DNA from 2 places in the Kineococcus sp. R86509 genome. Region 2 is predicted to be linked to the other one. Evidence: predicted binding sites of a transcription regulator. Region 2 holds the regulator's gene; the other holds the start of a gene.
The links. Region 2 encodes HrcA, which represses chaperone genes, less so after heat shock. Its sites were predicted from a motif close to GNTNGCACTCGGNNNNNCCGAGTGCNANC; they were not measured.

Region 1 (4,408 bases), 860 kb from region 2:
CAACCGCCCCGGGCGCTCGCGTTCGAGGGTGTCCCAGGCCAGGACGGCGCGCACCACCGACGGGTTCGTGCCGGTCGTCCGCAGGACGCGCTCGATGCCCCGGGGGCCTACGGAGGCCGTCCAGGTGACGCCGACCAGCAGTTCCTGCAGCAGGGACGCGTCCCCGTCGCCGCGGACCACCGACTGCAGCAGGTCCCGCGCCCGCACCAGGGCGGGTCGTTCGCCCGCGTCCGTGGTGAGCAGGTCCTGCGGCCGGCCGTCCACCACCGGGGTGCTGTTCAGCAGGCCGAGCAGCAGTTCCTCGTCCGGATCGGTCATCTAACCTCCCTTATCGACTTGACAGGTTAGCAGTGCTGGGCAACTCTAACCGCTCCAGACCACGAAAGGGGTTAGATGATGACCACGCACCACCGCTACGCCGAGGTCGACGGGTTCCAGCTCTTCTACCGGGAGGCGGGCGCTCCCGACGCGCCCGTGGTCGTGCTGCTGCACGGCTACCCAACGAGCTCGTTCATGTTCCGCGAGCTGATCCCCCGCCTCGCCGACCGGTACCGGGTCATCGCCCCCGACCTGCTCGGGTTCGGGCTCTCCGACGCCCCCGCGGTCGAGGAGTTCGACTACTCCTTCGCCGCACTCGCGGACCTCACCGGCCGCCTGCTGGACCGTCTCGGCGTGACCCGGTTCGCGGTCTACGTCCAGGACTACGGCGCCCCCGTCGGCTGGCGCCTGCTGCTGGAGCGCCCGGACGCCGTCACGGCCGTCGTCAGCCAGAACGGCAACGGCCACGAGGCGGGATTCGTCGAGGAGTTCTGGGCGCCGATCTGGGCGCACGGCGAACTCCGGACGCGCGAGACGGAGGAGGCGCTCCGCCCGGCGCTGGGCGTCGACGCGATCCGCTGGCAGTACACCCACGGGGTTCCCGACCCGAGCGTGGTGAGCCCGGACACCTGGCACCACGACGCGGCCGCGCTGGCCCGTCCCGGCAACGACCGGGTGCAGTTGGCGTTGTTCGCCGACTACGCGAGCAACGTCCCCCTCTACCGACACGTCCAGGAACTCCTGCGCGCCCGGGGGATCCCGCTGCTGGCCGTGTGGGGGCGCGACGACGAGATCTTCGGGCCGGCCGGGGCCACGGCGCTGGCCGAGGCGGTCGGCGGAGAGGTCCGACTCGTCGACGGCGGGCACTTCCTGCTCGAGAGCGCCCTCGACGAGGTCACCGACCACGTGCGGGAGTTCCTCGCCCGCGTCACGGGGTGACGGGTTCCACCACCAGCACGCTCTGCTTCCCCGCGATCCGGGTCAGCACGATCGTCGCGGTGCGCGAGCCCTTGAGCGCCAACTGCCTGCGGAACTGGTCCGGGTCGACGGCCGTCCCGCGCTTCTTCACGGTCAGGGTTCCGACGTCGAGTTCGCGCAGCCGGGCGCGCAGGGGCTTCAGCCCGAACGGCATGACCTCCAGCACCCGGAACGCCCGGGTGAACGGCGAGGTCCGGGACGAGTCCGTGCTCACGTAGGCGATCGTCTCGTCGACCAGTCGCCCGTCCAGGTCGGCCGCGACCTTCGCCACCAGCCCCGAACGGATCACCGCCCCGTCGGGTTCGTGCAGGAACTCACCGACCGGCCCGACCGGGGCCACCGGGAGGTCGACGTCGTCGATCTCGTGGGCGGTGGCACCCCGCACGACGCGGGCGCTGCGCACGAGACCCGGCCGGGCCAGCGGTCCGCACCACAGCGCGCACTCGACGACCTCCCCGTCCACCGACGTCCACTGCGCCTCGGCGCCGGCCGGGACCAGCTCGTGCGGCAGACCGGGGGCGAGCTTCGCACCGGTCGCCGGGACCCGGGCGGCCGTGGCGAGGACGAAGGAGAGCGGGGGAGAGGTCGCCTCGGGGTCGAAGAGGCGCCGCCCCCCGGAGGTCCGCCGCGCCGGGTCGAACCAGGCGCCGTCCCCGGGACCGAGCTCGTCGACGACCCCGGCCGTGACGTCCGCGCAGCGGACCTCGCGCCCCAGGTTGTGCGCCGCCACCGCGACCGTCGTGGGGTCGGCGTCGACGGGCAGGACGTCGAGCCCGGCGTCCAGGAACGCCAAGGAGTCCGCGCCGATCCCGCAGCCCAGGTCCGCGACCCGGTGCACCCCGGCGGCGGCGAAGCGGCGGGCGTGCTCGGCCGCCACCACGGCACGGGTGGCCTGCTCGGCGCCGGCCGCCGTGAAGAGCAGCCCGTCCGCTCGGGGCCCGAACTTCGCGGCGGCCTTCGCGCGCAGTCGCGACTGCGTCGTGGCGAGCGCGGCGAGGGCGGGATCGTGCCCCGCGCGGCGCAACCGGGCGGCCAGCGCGACGGGGTCCTCGCCGGCCGTCCCCGCCAGCTCGGCCAGCAGGGCCCGTCCCTGCGGGGAGGTCAGGGCGTCGACGTCGGAAACGTTCACCCGGTCGATGCTGCCAGGAGGGGCACCGGATCTGGCACTCACCCGCCCTGAGTGCTAGCGTCTTGCGCAGCGTCGGTGGCACTCCCCCCTGGAGAGTGCCAACCGGGGCAGCGGCCGTCCGGCACCCGCGACGACGGTCGTCCGCTCCCCGAACCGACCGTCCGTGCCAGTTCGCTGAAGCAGAAGGGGAGGGCCGCACCAGTGTCGGTCTCCATCACTCCGCTCGAGGACCGCATCGTCGTCAAGCCGCTCGACGCGGAGCAGACGACCGCATCCGGTCTCGTCATCCCGGACACCGCCAAGGAGAAGCCCCAGGAGGGCGAAGTCCTGGCTGTCGGTCCGGGCCGCGTCGACGACAACGGCAACCGCGTGCCGATCGACGTCGCCGTCGGCGACAAGGTCATCTACTCCAAGTACGGCGGCACCGAGGTCAAGTACGGCGGCGACGAGCTGCTGATCCTCTCGGCGCGCGACGTGCTCGCCAAGGTCGCCAAGTAAGCGACTGACAGGTCCAGACGCCCCGGGCGCCCGCACTCCGGGTGCCCGGGGCGTCTCCTGTTCCCGCCCCGAAGCTCGCCACTGAACGGAAAGGTCCGCACACATGGCCAAGCAGCTGCTGTTCGACGACACCGCCCGCAAGGCGCTGGAGCGTGGCGTCGACGCGCTCGCCAACGCCGTCAAGGTCACCCTGGGGCCCAAGGGCCGCAACGTCGTGATCGACAAGAAGTGGGGTGCGCCGACGATCACGAACGACGGCGTCACCATCGCCCGCGAGATCGAGCTCGACGACCCCTACGAGAACCTCGGCGCCCAGCTCGCGAAGGAGGTCGCCACCAAGACGAACGACGTCGCCGGTGACGGCACCACCACCGCGACCGTGCTCGCCCAGGCCCTCGTGCACGAAGGTCTGCGCAACGTCGCCGCCGGTGCGGCCCCCTCGGGCCTCAAGCGCGGCATCGACAAGGCCGTCGACGCGGTGAGCGAGAAGCTCCTGTCGATGGCCCGCGAGGTCGACGGCAAGGGTGACATCGCGCACGTCGCGACCATCTCCGCCCAGGACGCGAGCGTCGGCGAGCTGCTGGCCGACGCGTTCGACAAGGTCGGCAAGGACGGCGTCATCACGGTCGAGGAGTCCTCCACGACCGCGCTGGAGCTGGACTTCACCGAGGGCATGCAGTTCGACAAGGGCTACATCTCCCCGTACTTCGTGACCGACGCCGAGCGCCAGGAAGCGATCCTCGAGGACGCCTACGTGCTGGTGCACCAGGGCAAGATCTCCACGGTCCAGGACCTGCTGCCGCTGCTCGAGAAGGTCCTCAAGGCTTCCAAGCCGCTGCTGATCATCGCCGAGGACGTCGACGGCGAAGCGCTGTCGACCCTCGTCGTCAACAAGATCCGCGGCACCTTCAACGCCGTCGCGGTGAAGGCTCCCGGCTTCGGGGACCGCCGCAAGGCGATCCTGCAGGACATCGCCACCCTCACCGGCGCGCAGGTCGTCGCCGAGGAGGTCGGCCTCAAGCTCGACCAGATCGACCTCGACGCGCTGGGCACCGCCCGCCGCATCACCGTCACCAAGGACGACACCACCATCGTCGACGGTGCCGGTACGTCCGAGGACATCTCGGGTCGCGTCGCCCAGATCAAGGCCGAGGTCGAGCGCACCGACTCCGACTGGGACCGCGAGAAGCTCCAGGAGCGTCTGGCGAAGCTCTCCGGTGGTGTCGTCGTCATCAAGGTCGGCGCGCACACCGAGGTCGAGCTCAAGGAGAAGAAGCACCGCATCGAGGACGCCGTCTCCGCGACGCGCGCCGCGATCGAGGAGGGGATCGTCGCCGGCGGCGGTTCCGCTCTCGTCCACGCGGTGTCCGTGCTCGAGGACAACCTCGGTCTCGTCGGTGACGAGGCCACCGGTGTCGCCCTCGTCCGCAAGGCGGCCTCCGAGCCGCTGCGCTGGATCGCCGAGAACGCGGGCCTCGAGGGCTA
Region 2 (4,408 bases):
GACTACTCGAGCCCCTGGTCGAAGGACGCGACCGCGACGGTGAGCGAGTCGGGCGGCAAGCTCGTGGTGGACGTGGCGGCCTCCGCGGCGTCGGGCTCCACCGGTGACGCGACCCTGGCGTTGCAGCAGCTCGTCTACACGGTCACGGCGGCGGCGGGTGACGACCAGCCGATCGAGCTGCGGGTCGGCGGCAAGGCGGGGCAGTCGGTGTTCGGGACGAGCGTCCCGGCGTCGCTGTCGCGGGCGCCGCAAGCCGACGTGCAGGCCCCGGCGTGGATCACCTCGGTGTCCCCGAGCGCCGGTTCGGTCACGGTGAAGGGGGTCGGGACAGGTTTCGAGGGGACGCTGCTCTACACGCTGACGAACGCCGCGGGCGCGGAGGTCGCTCGGGACTCCGTGCAGGCCGGCGCGAACGGCACCTTCGCGGAGTTCTCGTTCACGGCGGCGGTGCCGGCGGGGACCTACACCCTGTCGGTGTTCGCCCCCGACGAGTCCGACGGCGAGGGTGCGGGCCCCGTCGGCGACACGAAGACCGTCACCATCCCCTGACCCTCCTCCCGTTCCGTGATCTTGCTGGGTCTCCCAGCAAGATCACGGTGCGGGTCAGCGACCGGAGAAGCGGCCGCGCAGCTTGGAGAAGACGCCCTGGTGGGCGGGGCCGAGCTTGCCGGCCGGCCGGACCTCGCCACGCAGTTCGGCCAGGCGGCGGATCAGCTCCTCCTGCTCGTCGTCGAGGTCGCGGGGCGTCGTGACCTCCAGGGTGACGAGCAGGTCGCCGCGGCCCTGGGACCGCAGGTGCTCGGCGCCCTTCTGCCTGAGGGTGACGACCTCGCCGCCCTGGGTGCCGGGGCGGACCTCGACCTCCTCGTCACCGTCGAGGGTCTCCAGCGGGATGCTCGCGCCGAGCGCGGCCGCGGTCATCGGCACGTGCAGGGTGCAGAGGAGGTCGTCGCCGTTGCGGGTGAAGACCGGGTGCGGGCGTTCGTGGATCTCGACGTAGAGGTCACCGGGGGGACCGCCGGCGGTGCCGACCTCGCCCTGCGAGGCGAGCTGGATGCGGGTGCCCGTGTCGACGCCACCGGGGATGCGGATGGTCAGCGGGCGGCGGGCGCGGATGCGGCCCTCACCGGAGCACTCCAGGCACGGCGAGGGCAGCACGGTGCCGAAGCCGCGGCAGGTGGGGCAGGGCGCGCTGGTCATGACCTGGCCGAGCAGCGAGCGGACGACGCGCTGCACCGAGCCCTGGCCGTGGCAGATGTCGCAGGTCTGGGGGCTGGTCCCCGGCTGGCAGCAGGAGCCCTGGCACGTGGTGCACAGCACGGCGGTGTCGACCTGGATGGAGCGTTCGCCGCCGAACGCCGCCTCGGCGAGGTCGACGTCGACGCGGATGAGCGCGTCCTGACCGCGTTGGGTGCGGCTGGCGGGAGCTCCCGCCCGACCGCCCCCGCCGCCCTGGCCGAAGAACGCGTCCATGATGTCGGAGAAGCCGAACCCCTGGCCGAAGCCGGCTCCGCCGCCGCCGGGCATGGACCCGCCGCGGTCGTAGGAGGCGCGCTTGTCGGGGTTGGAGAGCGTCTCGTAGGCCTGCGAGACCTCCTTGAACTGCTCCCCCGCGTCGGGGTTCACGTCCGGGTGGAGCTTGCGCGCGAGCTTGCGGTAGGCGCGCTTGATCTCCTCCGCCGAGGCGTCGCGGGAGACGCCGAGGACGTCGTAGTAGTCGCTCACGAGGTCGTGGTTCTCCTGTCGGTCTTCATCACGGGGCCGAGCTTCACTGGGACAGGATGCGCGAGACGTAGCGTGACACCGCACGCACCGCTGCCATCGTCGTCGGGTAGTCCATGCGGGTCGGCCCGAGCACGCCGAGGCGGGCGACGACGGTGTCCGGGCCCGTGCCGTAACCACTGCCGTAGCCGCTGGTCACGACGGAGGTGCCGTCGAGACCGAGGTGCAGGTTCTCGGCGCCGATCCGCACGGTGAGACCGCCGCGGTCGGCGTCCTCGGTCAGCTCCTGGACGAGGCGCAGGAGGACGACGTGCTCCTCGAGGGCCTCCAGGACGCTGCCGAGGGAGGTGCTGAGGTCGGCGCCGGACTTCACGAGGTTCGCGGTCCCGGCGATGACGACGCGTTCCTCCAGCCCCGCGGTGAGGCAGTCGCCCAGGGCGACGGCGACCTCCGCGGCGACGGCGAGGTCGCCGGGCGGGGTCTGCTGGACGAGGTCGGTGAGGTCGTCGCGGGCGTCGCGCAGCCGTTTGCCGACGACCCCGGCGTTGACGCGAGTGCGCAGGGCGGCGAGCTGGAGGCCGAGGGACTCCGGGTCGGCGGCGGAGCGGACGTCGAGGACGCGCTGCTCGACGCGACCGGAGTCGGTGATGAGCACCAGCAGCGCGCTGCGCCCGCCGACGGGGACGAGCTCGACGTGGCGGACGGCGGCGCGCGAGAGCGAGGGGTACTGCACGACGGCGGCCTGGCGGGTGATCTGCGCCAGCAGCCGGACGGTGCGGTCGACGATGTCGTCGACGTCGTCGGCCCCTTCGAGGAAGGTCTGGATCGCCCGCTTCTCGGCCGGCGTCATGGGTTTCACGTTGGCGAGGCGGTCGACGAAGAGGCGGTAGCCCTTGTCCGTGGGGATGCGTCCGGCGCTGGTGTGGGGCTGGGTGATGTACCCCTCCTCCTCCAGCACGGCCATGTCGTTGCGGATGGTGGCCGGGGAGACGCCGAGCTGGTGACGCTCGACGAGCATCTTGGAGCCGACGGGTTCGTGGCTGGACACGTAGTCCTCGACGATGGCGCGGAGCACCGCGAGCCTGCGGTCGTCGCTCATCCCGTCCCCTCTCCCCACTGGCACTCGTGTCGTTCGAGTGCCAAGTCTAGGCCGTCACCGCACGGCCGCGCCTCCCCCGTCAGCCACACGCGTCTGGTTAGCGTTCCGCGCGTGACCCGTTACGAAGACCGGTACGGCGGCGACGTGCTGTCCTCCGACCCGCACGCCCGCACGAACCCGAAGCCCACGCACCGCGACGAACCCGCCGTGCACGGCCTGGTCGTGGAGGACGTGGAGACCGGCTGGGTCGGGGCCGTCGTCCGGGTGGAGAAGAGCGGTGGTGTCCACGTCGTCGTCCTCGAGGACGGTCGCGGGCGCACCCGGACCTTCCCGCTGGGCCCGGGGTTCTGGGTCGAGGGGCAGCCCGTGCGCCTCGTCGCCCCGAAGGCCGCGGCCCCCGTGCGGGACACCCGCACGGCCAGCGGTTCGGTGGCCGTGGCCGGGGTGGGCGCGCGGACGGCGCGCGCCTCGCGGATCCTCGTCGAGGGCCGGCACGACGCCGAGCTGGTCGAGAAGGTGTGGGGCGACGACCTGCGGATCGAGGGGGTCGTCGTCGAGATGCTCGACGGGGTCGACGACCTCGACGCCGCGATCCGCTCCTTCGCCCCGCAGCGCGGTCGACGGATCGGGGTCCTGGTCGACCACCTGGTGCCGGGGTCGAAGGAGTCCCGGATCGTGGCGCAGGTGTCCAAGGGCCCGCACGTGCTGGTGCTGGGTCACCCCTTCATCGACGTCTGGCAGTCGGTGCGTCCGGAACGCCTGGGGTGGCAGCGGTGGCCGACGATCCCGCGCGGGCAGGACTGGAAGCACGGGATCCTCGCCGAGCTCGGCTGGCCGCACGCCACCCAGGCCGACGTCGCGCACGGCTGGAAGCGGATCCTCGGCACCGTCCGCAGCTTCGCCGACCTGGAGCCCGCGCTGCTCGGGCGGGTGGAGGAACTGGTGGACTTCGTGACGGCCGACCTGGACGACCGCTGAACGACGCGCCAGGATCGGAGGGTGAGCAACCCCCAGCACCCGCCGCCCCAGCAGCCGCCGATGTACTCCCCCGCGCCGATGACGCCCGCGGACGAACGGATGTGGGGGATGTTCGGCCACCTCTCCGCGATCGCGGCGTCCCTGATCGGGCTGCCCTTCCTCGGGCCGCTGATCGTCTTCCTGGTCTACAAGGACCGCAACGGGTTCGTGCGCGGGCACAGCGCCGAGGCGCTGAACATGACGATCTCGGTGATCGTCTACGAGATCGTCCTGTCGATCGTCTGCGGACTCATCACCGCGGTGACCCTGGGGTTCGGCTCGCCGATCTTCGTCCTGCTCGGGGTACCGGGGATCGTGTTCCTGGTGTTCGCGATCCTCGCGGCCGTCGCGGCGAACAGCGGCCGGGTCTACCGCTACCCGCTGATCTTCCGCCTGGTGCGCTGACCCCTCCCGGTGCGCCGGGCGGGGTTCAGGCGATGGCGCGCAGGTCCGCGGTCCGGGCCTCGAGGTCGCCGGCGAGGGGGATGACCGACACGGTGGTCACCCCGGCGGCGGCGTAGTCCGCCAGCCGGTTCCGCACGTGCTGCGCGGAACCCACCAGGCAGGTCG

Region 1: the regulator HrcA is predicted to act here: its motif matches at 2,456-2,484, upstream of groES (co-chaperone GroES).

What each region holds. Positions count from the first base shown of each region.
Region 1 is NZ_JAXHCE010000001.1:1,776,184-1,780,591, reverse strand. Features, by position in the region: gene SJY07_RS08455 (CGNR zinc finger domain-containing protein) at 1-318, opposite strand, end outside; gene SJY07_RS08450 (alpha/beta fold hydrolase) at 394-1,257, shown strand; gene SJY07_RS08445 (class I SAM-dependent methyltransferase) at 1,247-2,425, opposite strand; gene groES (co-chaperone GroES) at 2,627-2,923, shown strand; gene groL (chaperonin GroEL) at 3,027-4,408, shown strand, end outside.
Region 2 is NZ_JAXHCE010000001.1:919,916-924,323, forward strand. Features, by position in the region: gene SJY07_RS04390 (Gmad2 immunoglobulin-like domain-containing protein) at 1-549, shown strand, start outside; gene dnaJ (molecular chaperone DnaJ) at 604-1,725, opposite strand; gene hrcA (heat-inducible transcriptional repressor HrcA) at 1,769-2,821, opposite strand; gene SJY07_RS04405 (DUF3097 domain-containing protein) at 2,933-3,799, shown strand; gene SJY07_RS04410 (DUF4870 domain-containing protein) at 3,821-4,243, shown strand; gene SJY07_RS04415 (LLM class F420-dependent oxidoreductase) at 4,269-4,408, opposite strand, start outside.